3 regions of the Blautia sp. AF26-2 genome follow, and region 2 is predicted to be linked to each of the others. Evidence: predicted binding sites of a transcription regulator. Region 2 holds the regulator's gene; each other region holds the start of a gene.
What was found. The regulator Rex, encoded in region 2, represses fermentation and respiration genes when NADH is low (regulators of the CRP and FNR family bind a similar motif). The targets are predictions, from matches to a motif close to ATTGTTAANTANTTAACAAT.
Positions count from the first base shown of each region.

Region 1: a site for Rex is predicted at 1,951-1,970, ahead of fucO (lactaldehyde reductase). Genes of this name have one in related genera too.
Region 3: a site for Rex is predicted at 1,805-1,824, ahead of DWY63_RS13720 (iron-sulfur cluster assembly scaffold protein). Genes of this name have one in related genera too.

Region 1 covers NZ_QTWD01000005.1:149,502-153,739, forward strand. The annotation lists gene tig (trigger factor) at 1-519, shown strand, start outside; gene fucO (lactaldehyde reductase) at 758-1,906, opposite strand; gene DWY63_RS19105 (DUF6783 domain-containing protein) at 2,017-2,124, opposite strand; gene DWY63_RS08235 (TetR/AcrR family transcriptional regulator C-terminal domain-containing protein) at 2,128-2,709, opposite strand; gene codB (cytosine permease) at 2,846-4,090, opposite strand; gene DWY63_RS08245 (hypothetical protein) at 4,157-4,238, opposite strand, start outside.
Region 2 covers NZ_QTWD01000001.1:455,806-460,043, forward strand. The annotation lists gene DWY63_RS02245 (NADP-dependent isocitrate dehydrogenase) at 1-52, shown strand, start outside; gene DWY63_RS02250 (ABC-F family ATP-binding cassette domain-containing protein) at 152-2,077, opposite strand; gene DWY63_RS02255 (redox-sensing transcriptional repressor Rex) at 2,232-2,888, shown strand; gene DWY63_RS02260 (bifunctional ADP-dependent NAD(P)H-hydrate dehydratase/NAD(P)H-hydrate epimerase) at 2,978-4,238, shown strand, end outside.
Region 3 covers NZ_QTWD01000010.1:130,353-134,590, reverse strand. The annotation lists gene DWY63_RS13725 (GGGtGRT protein) at 1-967, opposite strand, end outside; gene DWY63_RS13720 (iron-sulfur cluster assembly scaffold protein) at 993-1,685, opposite strand; gene DWY63_RS13715 (acyltransferase) at 1,910-2,575, opposite strand; gene DWY63_RS13710 (DNA topoisomerase) at 2,624-4,238, opposite strand, start outside.

The DNA.
Region 1 (4,238 bases), on a different contig from region 2:
GGAAAACGCGCAGAGCTGGAGGCTGCAAATGAGACGACAGCGGAAAATAATCTGCAGAATGACGCGATGCAGCAGATGGCAGACGGCTGTACGTTTCACAAAATTCCGAAATCCTATATCACCCTTGGCGAAGAGGATTACGATAAACGGTATACCACTTATCTTCAGAATTACGGCATTTCCCTGGACGACTATCTGGAGCAGTATGCGGACAGAGCAACCTACAATCAGGAGAAAGCAACGTATGCAGGAACGATGGCAAAAAGTGCCCTTCTTCTGGATGCTGTAAAAGAGGCAGAAGGCTGGACTACAGATGACCAGGATTACCAGCAGATCTTAAACGACGAGGCAGCCAATGCCAATATGTCGCAGGAAGATTTCCTGAAAGCAGCCAATGACTATTACGGGGAAGATACGGTAGTGCGCAATATCATGATGGAGCGCATGATCAATATGGTTCTCGATAATGCAACGGTCAATACTGTGACTGTGGATGCAGACGGAAATACAGTAGAATAAAAAGAGAAATCACCCCGGAAAACAGGATAAAAATTTCTGTTTTCCGGGGTGATTTAACCGAATCAAGTAAGTCCCCTGCTTCCATTGCGAAAAGCAATAAGCAGTGGGTGGGGACTTGCTTGTATCAGGAGGAGTGCAAGCTCCTTCTGATAAACTGCGGAGCAGTTATTCAGTTATGAGCAAGTAGCGAAGCGGATTGCGAATATCCGCTTCGCATGTGGGAAACGAATTGTGTTCGTTACGCCATGATTTTGCGGAACAGATCCTTCAGATCTTCTACGCTTGCATCCTTCGGATTGCCCGGTGCGCAGGCATCTGCGTGTGCGGAATCTGCAAGGAACTGCAGATCTTCTTCTTTGACTGCCTCGAGAACAGACGGGATTCCAACGTCTGCGGACAGCTTCTTAACAGCATCAATCGCTGCTTTTCTGTACTCTTCCTGAGACATTTCGTCTACACCTGCAACGCCCATGGCACGTGCGATTTCACGGTATTTCTCACCGGTGCACTCCTGGTTGTATTCCATAACGATCGGAAGCATCATGGCACATGCAACACCGTGTGGGGTATCATAAACAGCACCAAGGGTGTGTGCCATGGAGTGAGCGATTCCAAGACCTACGTTGGAGAAGCCCATACCTGCGATGTACTGGCCAAGAGCCATTCCTTCGCGTCCCTCTTTGGTGTTTGCGACAGCACCGCGCAGAGATTTGGAGATGAGTTCGATGGCTTTCAGATGGAACATGTCAGTCATTTCCCATGCAGCTTTTGTGGTGTAACCCTCGATTGCGTGGGTCAGAGCGTCCATACCGGTGGAAGCGGTCAGGCCTTTTGGCATGGAGGACATCATATCCGGGTCAACAACTGCGATGATTGGCATATCGTGCGGGTCAACGCATACGAATTTACGTTTTCTTTCAACGTCTGTGATAACGTAGTTGATGGTAACCTCTGCAGCAGTACCGGCTGTGGTCGGAACAGCGATGATCGGTACGCATGGATTTTTGGTCGGTGCAGTGCCTTCAAGGCTTCTGACATCCTCAAACTCCGGGTTTGCGATGATGATACCGATGGCTTTGGAGGTATCCATAGAAGAACCGCCGCCGATGGCGATCAGATAGTCAGCGCCGGAGGCCTTGAAAGCTTCTACGCCGTGTTTCACGTTTTCGATGGTCGGATTTGGCTTGATATCGCTGTAAAGCTCATAGTCGAGTCCATTTGCGGCCAGAATATCGGTTACTTTGGAAGTAACGTTGAATTTAATCAGATCCGGGTCAGAGCATACGAATGCTTTTTTGAAGCCGTGTGCTTTTGCTTCGTTTGCGATTTCGGCAATAGCGCCTGCTCCGTGATAAGAGGTTGCATTTAAATTAATACGATTTGCCATGATTGAAAAACTCCCTTCTAAAATGAATAAATAGTTTTACTGAACTTGTTATTATATTAACAAATCCGGAAGGGAAAAAGAAAGTGACAGAAGAGGCGAAGTGTAACACTTTAAAAAAAATCGCCATTGTGACAAAAACAACAGAACAAAATTTGTGAAAAATAACCAGAGCGTGTCTGAAAAACCATTTCCGCAATCTGCAAGTCCCACTTTGACACGCTCTAAGAGAGCAGCTGCAGATTTCGGAACAGTTTTTTTAAGTCTTCCGGCATTGCCCGGACGAGAAGAGCGGCAAACTCGGAAGGTGTCAGATCCATGCTGGTAAGCACCCATTTTACGGTCATGGTGATGGAACCCTGACAGTACATTTCGAGAAGAAAATGTATTTCCGGTGAAACCGGACTGCCGCTTTTTTCGTGAATCAGATTTTCGTAGAACGCGAGAATCAGATCGAAATCGTGCTCACGCAGAGAATTCTGCTTGTCGTAGCGGAAGGCAGCGGCGAAAAAAGCTTTTTCTTTCTGAATATAGGTAAATTTCTTTTCCAGACTGTCAAAAACGGTCGTTCCGCGACCCATATGTTCGAAGGATTTTGTCAGTAATTTATCAAAGTACCAGTTGATCAGATCGTATTTGTCGAGAAAATTACGATAGAAGGTCTGGCGGGTAACACCACAGATTTCACAGATCTGGCGCACGGTGATCTCTTCGACAGGGGTTGATTTCATGCACTCCTTCATGGATTCGGCAAGACGGTATTTTGTTTTTTCTCCTTTGGGAGCAGATACGGTGGAATGGATCATCCGGGCAGTTTCCTTTCGCTTCGAAAATTGTAACTATGCAGAGTTATGCATATATTATAACGCGAATCCGAAAAAATAAAAAGCCCTGAACATGTTCCGGAGATAAGATACAGGAACATATTCAGGACGATTTTGCTTATTTTCTTTTGTTTACGGCCTGTCCGACACAGTAGCATACAGCGGCAACAACCATACCGTTGATGGAAGCGATGCCCCAGTGTAAGAGGTTCGCAACAATGGCACCGAGAATGACACCGGCAACCGCAAACCAGTCTACGGTTTTAGGCTTCGGCTGATCGGCTTCAAAGTCCTCTTTGTTCATGAAGTAGGCGAGCACCAGAATCATGCCGACCGGCGGCAGGGTACAGTTCAGAATGTTGAGCCAGCCGCAGAAGTTGTAGTACAGCCATACGGAGGCAACCGTTCCGATGATACCGGAAAGGAGAACCATCGGTTTTTTCCTCTGATGGAAGATGTTGGCAAGACCAAGACCTGCGGTGTACAGAGCGTTGTCGTTTGTAGTCCAGATATTAAGACCGAGAACGAGAACAGCCAGGTAGAACAGGTTCAGGCGGACCATAACCTCGAAGATATCGTTTCCGCCGACAAAGATCGAGGAAACGGCACCGAAGAAGAACATCAGGGAGTTTCCGATGAAGAAGGCCACAACCGTGGTGATGGCACCCGCTTTTCCGTCCTTTGCAAAACGTGCGAAGTTCGGGGTTGCGGTTCCGCCGGAAACGAAGGAGCCGATGACAAGACCGGCACCGCCGATGATAGTCAGAGATCCGCTGGATTTGGCAAACTGATCGATGATCGTTCCGTCGCCTCTCATTACGGCCATGACCATGGCGATCGTTCCGAGAATGGCAACACTTGGTACAGCGATATAGCTGACGATGGTCAGAGATTCAATACCAAAATAGGCAGAGGCGGTCATGCAGACGCCGGCAAGAATAACAAGTCCCCACTGTGCCGCAGTGCTTCCGCCGAGCAGCTCCTTGGAAACCGGAATTGCAAACATGGCAAGACCGACACCAAACCATCCGATCTGCGTAAAGCTGGTCATGGCTGACGGCAGATAGGAACCTTTTTCGCCAAAGGCTCTCTGGGACAAAAGATCAAGTGACAGACCGGTTTTTGCACCGACGTAGCCGAGCAGACCGGTATAAATACCAAGAATGATTCCGCCAAGGATCAGTGATCCCAAAAAGCCCCAGAAATCGAGGCCGTCAGCGAGCTGCTGGCCGACCCACATGCTTGCCGAGAAGAAGGTGAAGCCAAGCATGATCATAAACATGGTTACTACATTTTTCCGGGCAGAAGACGGAACCGCGCTGTCCGCGAAGTCAACATCTTTTACTTTCTTTTCTTTTTCCATAATATCTCCTGAAAACTGTGATTACGGTTCGCCGAAATTCAGCGAACCGTAAGAAATGGTTTTTTGTTACAGCATGTATTTGCGAAGTGCTGCGGTAAACTCTTCAATTCGTTCAGCCGCAATTTCTTTCAGGGTAGCATCGCCAAGG
Region 2 (4,238 bases):
ATTAAACAGCCGTGATTTCATCCTGGCCATACGCGAGGAGCTGGAGAAATAATTAAACGAAGCAAAAAAGAAAGCCGATCCGGCATTCCCGCAAAAAGGGATGCGCCGGACCGGCTTTTTCTGTTTTGAATTTTTCCGGGGAAAACCAGGTCTATTCGGCAAGCTCTTCCCATTTTTCATACAGCTCTTCGAGTTCCGCGGCAATCTCTGCTTTCTCTTTGCTTAATTTCACACACTCTGCCACATTCGTTGCGACTTCCGGTTTCGACATTTCCTCATCAATTTCCGAATCGCGTGTCTCAAGCTCTTCAATTCGTTTCTCCGTCTTTTTCAGTTCGTTTTCTTTCTTGCGGAGACGTGCCTGTTCTTCTTTCTGCGCTTTCCAGTCCAGCTTTGTGGAGGAGGCTTCGGAAGGAGCCGCTGTTTCTTCCGGAGCGGCGGCATCGGCAGCAGGAGCATAGATGCGGGTCAGCTCTTCTTTTTTCTCCAGATAGTAATCGTAATTTCCGATATAGTTGACGAGTGTCTGTCCCGTCAGCTCCAGAATCCGGGTTGCAGTCTGATTGATAAAGTAACGGTCGTGGGAAACGTACAGTACCGTTCCAGTGTAATCCTTCAGCGCGTTTTCCAGAATCTCCTTTGATACGATATCGAGGTGGTTGGTCGGCTCGTCGAGGATCAGGAAGTTGGCGTTCGAGAGCATCAGCTTGGCAAGAGAAATTCGTCCGCGCTCACCGCCGCTCAAGGTATGAATCGGTTGGAAGACATCGTCGTTTGTAAACAGGAAGGCGGCCAGCACATTTCGGATTTCGGTGTTTGTCAGATACAGATACGCGTCGGAAATCTCCTGGAAAATGGTCTTTTCCATGTGGAGCACCTGATGCTCCTGATCGTAGTAACCGATCTGTACACGGCTTCCAAGTGTAAAAGAGCCGGTATCCGGGCGGATGACTTCGTTTAAGATCTTTAAGATCGTCGTTTTTCCCGTTCCGTTGTTTCCGATGATTGCCACGCGCTCGCCGCGCTTGATTTCGAAATTCAGATCCTGGAAAAGCGTCTGTCCCGGGAAGGCTTTGGAGAGGTGCTCGACGGTCAGCACATCGTTTCCGCTTGTGATGCGCGGTTCCAGACGGATCCGCATATCGGAGCGTACTTCGGTCGGCTTTTCCAGCACATCCATTTTGTCCAGCATTTTTTCACGGCTCTCGGCGCGTTTGATGGATTTCTCGCGGTTGAAAGATTTCAGCTTTGCAATGACTTCTTCTTGATGGTGGATTTCCTGCTGCTGGTTGACCCAGGCATGGTAAGCGGCTTCACGGAGCATTGCTTTTTTCTGACTGTAGGCGGTATAGTTTCCCTCAAAAGTTGTTACTTTTTTATTGTCCACTTCAACGACTTTTGTGACAACGCGGTCGAGAAAGTAACGGTCATGGGAGACGATCAGGACGGCTCCGCTGTAATTTAAAAGATACGTTTCGAGCCAGGAGATCGAGTCCATATCGAGGTGGTTGGTCGGCTCGTCGAGCAGAATGATGTCCGGTTTGGTGAGCAGCAGTTTACCAAGTGCCACGCGGGTCTTCTGACCGCCGGAGAGGGAGTCCACCTGTTTTTCAAAATCGCTCTCGGAAAAGCCAAGACCTTTTAAAACACCGACGACTTCACTGCGGTACGCGTATCCGTTTTCCAGTTCAAAGGTATGGGAGAGGCGGGTGTAGGTGGAAAGAAGTTCATCCAGCTCTGCACCGGATTTTGTATTCATATCACTTTCCATCTGACGGAGGCGTTCCTCCATATCGATCAGATTCTGTTTCGCGGTCAGCACTTCCTGGTAAATGGAAAGGTGTCCGGTCAGATCCTGATGCTGGGCGAGATAGCCCATCGTCTTCCCTTTGGAGAGGATGACCTCTCCCTCATCGGCCCTCATTTCGCCGATGATGATTTTTAACAGCGTCGATTTTCCGGCACCGTTGATGCCGACCAGTGCGGCTTTTTCGCGTTCTTCTATATGAAAAGATGCATTTTTGATAATTTCCGTTGTCCCGAATGCTTTCGAGATATTCTGACATGCAAGAATCATGTGGTTCCTCCAGATAACATATTTCTGTATTTTGACATAATACACCATCCTTATTATAGAGAGTAATACACAAAATTTCAAGAAATCTTTGACAATTTTCTATCAACCATATATAATATGAATATATGCAGGTGTAAATAAGGAGGAATTTATCTTGGAAGAAAAAGGAATTTCGCGGGCAGTTATCAAAAGACTTCCTAGATATTATCGTTACCTGGGCGAATTGCTGGAGGACGGAGTAGAACGGATCTCTTCCGGTGAGCTGAGCGAGCGGATGAAAGTGACAGCTTCCCAGATTCGCCAGGATTTAAATAATTTCGGCGGCTTCGGCCAGCAGGGGTATGGTTATAACGTGCGGTATCTGTACAGCGAGATTGGAAAAATTTTAGGTCTGGACAGAGTCCACAATATGATTTTTGTCGGAGCCGGAAATCTGGGACAGGCGCTTGCTAATTATGCGGCCTTTGAAAGAAGCGGATTCAAAACGGTCGGTATTTTTGACGTCAACCCGGTATTAAAAGGAATCTCCGTGCGCGGAATTGAAATCCGCATGGCGGACGAGCTTCCGGAATTTATCAAGGAACACCATGTAGAGATTGCGGCTTTGACACTGCCAAAAGCAAAAGCGGTAGAGATGGCAGAGATTCTCGTGGACAACGGTGTAAAAGCAATCTGGAATTTTGCACATACCGATCTAAACTTAAAACTTCCGAAAGATGTGATCGTCGAGAACGTCCATCTTTCCGAAAGTCTGATGCGTCTCTCCTACAATCTGACCAGATATGAGGCGGAGCATCCAAAGAACAATTAAGAAACCAAAACAAAAGCAGGAGAGTCTTCGGGAAACCGGAGACTTTTTCTGTTCACTTTCCGGATAAGGCAGGAAAAGGAGGAAAAGCGATGAAACGGATTCTTACAGCAGCACAGATGAAGCAGGCAGACCGCAATACGATCGAAACCATGGGGGTACCGTCCCTGGTACTGATGGAGCGCGCAGCGCTGTCCTGCGTGGAGGAGCTTCAAAATGGAACATGGGATACAGGAAAAGTCCTTGCTGTGTGCGGTCCCGGAAATAATGGAGGGGACGGTGCGGCAATTGCACGGATTTTAAAGACGAAAGGGGTGGATGCGGAACTGTTCTGTCTTGGAAATCCGGAAAAATACAGTGAAGGCATGAGAGCACAGAAGAAAATTGCGGAAAATTATGGGGTCCGTGAGGTTAAGAATCCGGATTTCCGGGAATATACTGTTATCATAGATGCCATCTTTGGAATTGGCGTATCCCGTCCGCTGGCAGGGGAGTACCGGAGGGCAGTGGAAGCAATCTGCGCAAGCGGTGTTCCTGTTCTTGCCGTGGACATCCCTTCGGGGATCCACACGGATACCGGAGAGGTCCTTGATGCGGCGGTGAAAGCCAGAGCCACGGTGACATTTGCCTGTGCAAAGCCAGGGCTTCTCTTTGATCCCGGAAAACGATATGCCGGAGAGGTCCTGGTCCGTGATATCGGAATCGGCTTTGATGCAGGAGAAGAGGAGACGCCCTGGTACGGTTCAGTGGAAAAAGAAGATCTGGACCGGTTTCTTACCCGCACGCCGATGGGAAATAAGGGAACCTTCGGAAAGGTGCTGGTACTTGCCGGTTCCGGTGCCATGTGCGGAGCCGCTGTTTTGTGTGCCAGGGCAGTCCTTGCATCCGGTGCCGGCATGGTAAAGGTTGTGACAGAGGAAAGAAACCGTACGCCGCTTTTCTGTGCCCTGCCGGAAGCAATGGCGGATTTCTGGAAGGAGGATGAGCCGCTTCCGGAAGAAGCCCTGCTGCAGGATCTCGCCTGGGCGGACGCTGTTGTTGCGGGACCGGGACTTTCCAAAAGCCGGACGGCAAAAGAACTGCTCGTTTTTACGGTGCAGCACACAGAAGTTCCTCTTGTTCTGGATGCAGATGCGCTGAACCTGATTGCAGAAGATGCAGAGATTCTTTCGGGCTGCCGGGCAGAAAAAATTTTAACGCCTCATGTAGGAGAGCTTGCACGGCTGCTGCACATGACCATTGCAGAATGCCAGCGTGACCCGGCAGGAAGCGCCGGAAGGGCAGCCGAAAAATACCAGGCCTGCTGTGTACGAAAGGATTCCGTAACCGTGACAGCAGAGGAAGGGCGTGAGC
Region 3 (4,238 bases), on a different contig from region 2:
CAGCAACAGTCATACCAACCATTGGGTTGTTTCCTGCGCCGATGAGACCCATCATTTCTACGTGAGCCGGTACAGAAGAAGAACCTGCAAACTGAGCGTCAGAATGCATACGTCCCATAGTATCGGTCATACCGTAGGAAGCAGGACCTGCTGCCATGTTGTCCGGGTGAAGAGTACGTCCTGTACCACCGCCGGAAGCAACGGAGAAGTATTTTTTACCAGCTTCGATACGCTCTTTTTTGTAGGTACCTGCAACTGGATGCTGGAAACGAGTCGGGTTGGTGGAGTTTCCGGTGATGGAAACGTCAACGTTCTCTTTCCACATGATAGCAACGCCTTCGCGAACGTCGTTAGCGCCGTAGCAGTTAACTTTCGCACGCGGTCCATCGGAGTATGCTTTTCTGAATACTTCTTTCAGTTCTCCGGTGTAGTAGTCATACTCAGTCTCTACATAAGTAAAGCCGTTGATACGAGCGATGATCTGAGCAGCGTCTTTTCCAAGACCGTTCAGGATAACACGCAGAGGTTTCTGACGTACTTTGTTTGCTTTTTCAGCGATACCGATAGCACCCTCAGCAGCTGCGAAGGACTCATGTCCGGCCAGGAATGCGAAGCACTCGGTGTCCTCTTCCAGAAGCATTTTACCGAGGTTACCATGGCCAAGACCAACTTTACGCTGATCTGCTACAGAACCCGGGATACAGAAGGACTGAAGTCCCTCACCGATTGCTGCAGCAGCTTCAGAAGCTTTGCGGCATCCTTTTTTGATTGCGATTGCTGCGCCTACAGTGTAAGCCCATTTTGCATTCTCGAAGCAGATTGGCTGAATGCCTTCGATCATTTTGTATACATCAAGGCCAGCAGCTTTTGTAACTTCTGCAGCTTCTTCGATGGAGTTGATTCCGTACTCAGCAAGCTTAGCCAGAATCTGTTTCTCTCTTCTTTCATATGATTCAAATAAAGCCATTTTCCTATCCTCCTAAATTATCTGATTACTCTTTTCTCGGGTCAACGATCTTAACAGCATCAGCAACACGTCCGTACTGTCCGCTTGCTTTTTCGAAAGCTGTGTTTGCATCATCGCCGGCTTTGATGAAGTCCATCATCTTTCCGAAGTTGATGAATTTGTAACCGATAATCTCATCATCTGCATCCAGAGCGATACCTGTTACATAACCGTCGGTCATCTCCAGGTAACGAGGTCCTTTTGCAAGAGTTCCGTACATGGTACCAACCTGGGAACGAAGTCCTTTACCAAGGTCTTCCAGGCCTGCGCCTACAACCAGTCCGTCCTCGGAGAATGCACTCTGGCTTCTTCCGTAAACGATCTGCAGGAAGAGCTCTCTCATAGCAGTATTGATAGCATCACACACAAGGTCAGTATTCAGTGCCTCAAGGATGGTAAGTCCTGGCAGAATCTCAGATGCCATAGCTGCAGAATGAGTCATTCCTGAACATCCGATGGTCTCAACGAGAGCTTCCTGGATAACGCCCTCTTTTACGTTCAGAGTCAGTTTGCAGGTACCCTGCTGCGGTGCGCACCAGCCAATACCGTGAGTGAATCCGGAAATGTCTTTGATTTCTTTTGCTTTTACCCATTTTGCTTCCTCCGGAATCGGAGCTGCACCGTGATGCACGCCCTGGGCAACCGGACACATCATTTCTACTTCGTGTGAATAAGTCATTGTTAAACTCCTTTCAAATATGTACTTATTTGAGCTTTTGTCTTTCGAACGGACTGTTTCCAGCCTGTTCACAGACCTATGGTTATTGTCTCACAAAATTGGTCATTCGTCCAGCATATTTTGATAAAAAATTGCAAAGACCACCGGAAAACGATAAAATTTCCGGCGGTCTTTTAAATCAATCGGTTTGGTTTTCTCTCGATAAAAGAGAATTTTTTTAATTATCAGATTTTTTTGACAATTTCTTTCGCATTCTTAAAAATATGACCTGACGGGATCACACCGCGAACACAGGAGAGTGGATAAATGTTGGAATTTCTTCCGACAACCGTTCCCGGGTTCAATACGCTGTTACAGCCGACCTCAACTTCATCGCCGAGCATCGCACCGAATTTTTTCAGTCCGGTTTCGATCTGTTCATCTGCGCCTTTGACAACAACGAGCTTCTTATCGGATTTTACATTGGAAGTAATGGAACCGGCACCCATATGGGCTTTGTATCCAAGAACAGAGTCGCCGACATAGTTGTAATGCGGAACCTGTACTTTATTAAAGAGAATGACATTTTTCAGCTCGGTGGAGTTACCAACGACAGCGCCCTCGCCGACGATGGCATTTCCGCGGATAAAAGCACACTGGCGGATCTCAGCGCCTTTTCCGATGATGCATGGGCCGTTGATGGAAGCGGTCGGTGCGATCACGGCATCTTTTGCGATCCAGACATTTTCGCCGCGTTTTTCGTATTCTGCCGGATCGAGTGTTTCGCCGAGTTCAAGAATAAAATCTTTAATGAGCGGAAGCACTTCCCATGGATACGTTTTGCCTTCAAAGATTTTTGCGGCAATGGTCTGGGTTAAATCATAAAGTTCAGAAATGGTTGCATCTTTCATGCGTGATTCATCCTTTCTTGTTTTAGTTCCTGTTTATCTTACCACATTTCAGGAGTTCTGTGCGCCTTTTTTTCCGGCGGTGGAATAGGACTTTGCAGAGGAGTCTTCTGCAGCAGTACGTTTCCCGGTACGGGAGCGCGTGGAAGAGGCTTTTCTGTAATACGGCGCGGACGCATCAAAGCTGCTCTTTAGCTGGAACTGATTCCGCAGCTGCTTCACATTTACCGTGTGGCGTGTCACAAAGTTTTCCAGTTTTCCCATATATTCCTCGGAGGTAATGGAGCCTTCCGCTACATAGGTAAGTCCCTTTTCCCAGCTTGCCGTCAGCTCCGGATTCAGAAGCGGGCGGATCGACTGGTGTACGACGTCGTAGATCATTTCGCCAAGCTGTGTCGGGGTGATAACCTGCGTCTTTTTGTTCAGAGCAAGATATTTGATAAAGACAAGCTTTTTCAGAATCTCAGCACGCGTCGCACTCGTTCCGATGCCGCTTCCCTTAATCTGTTCGCGCAGCTCCTCGTCTTCAATGAGCTGTCCGGCATTTTCCATTGCAAGGATCATCGAACCGGAGGTGTAGCGTTTTGGCGGAGAGGTTTCTCCTTCCTTGATAGAAAGGCCGAGAAGATTCAGCTCGCTGCCTTTCTGCAGCTGGGACAGCGCTGCAAGAAAAGAGGGATCGCAAGTCGTCTCGTCCTCCTTTCTGCCCTCGTCGTCCTCCTCTTTCTTACGGAAGAAAGAATACTGCATGGCTTTTAAATAGCCCTCCTGCACGAGAACGCGGAAGTTGGAGAAAAACTGCTCGCCGCCGATTTCGGTGACAAGAGCAACTTTCTGATAGACCGCCGGCGGATAGAAGATACCGAGAAAACGGCGGACAATTGTCTCATAAACTTTTGCGGAGAGTTCCGAGAGGTTCCGCAGATTGTTAAGGCCCTGTCCGGTCGGAATGATCGCATAGTGATCGGTAATCTGTTTATCGTTTGTATAGCGGGTGGAACCAATCTTTTTCCAGCTTTCACCCTGCAAAATTTCATTTGCAAGGCCGCTGCAGATACCGTACTGCTGCAGGCCGCGCAGGTTTTTGCTGATTTCCCTGGCAACGGCAGAAGAAAGCACACGGGCATCGGTTCGCGGATAGGTAACCAGCTTTTTCTCGTAAAGCTCCTGAACAACTTTCAGCGTTTCATCCGGACTGATTTTGAAAAAGCGGGCACAGTCATTTTGCAGCTCCGCAAGGTTGTAAAGCAGTGGCGCATTTTTATTTTCCTTTTTTCGCTCCATTTTCAGGACATGCGGGATCAGAGGATTCTGCATGCTTAATTCCTCGATCAGTTTCTGTGCGTCCTCTTTTTTCTGGAAGCCGTTCTCCTTATAGAGAAGCGGAGAGTTGAAGTAGCGGCTGCCTTTTACGGCGCGCCATTCCCCCTCAAAATTGCGTCCATTTAAGGAAAGACCGGCGATGACACGGTAGAATGGTGTTTTCACAAAGCTGCGGATTTCGCGCTCCCGGCGTACGACCATGCCGAGCACACATGTCATAACACGGCCGACGGAAATTGACTGATATTTAGTGCCGAGATACGATGCGACAGCGCTTCCGTATTTGAGCGAGAGAAGACGGGAAAAATTAATGCCCATCAGGTAATCTTCTTTGGCGCGGAGA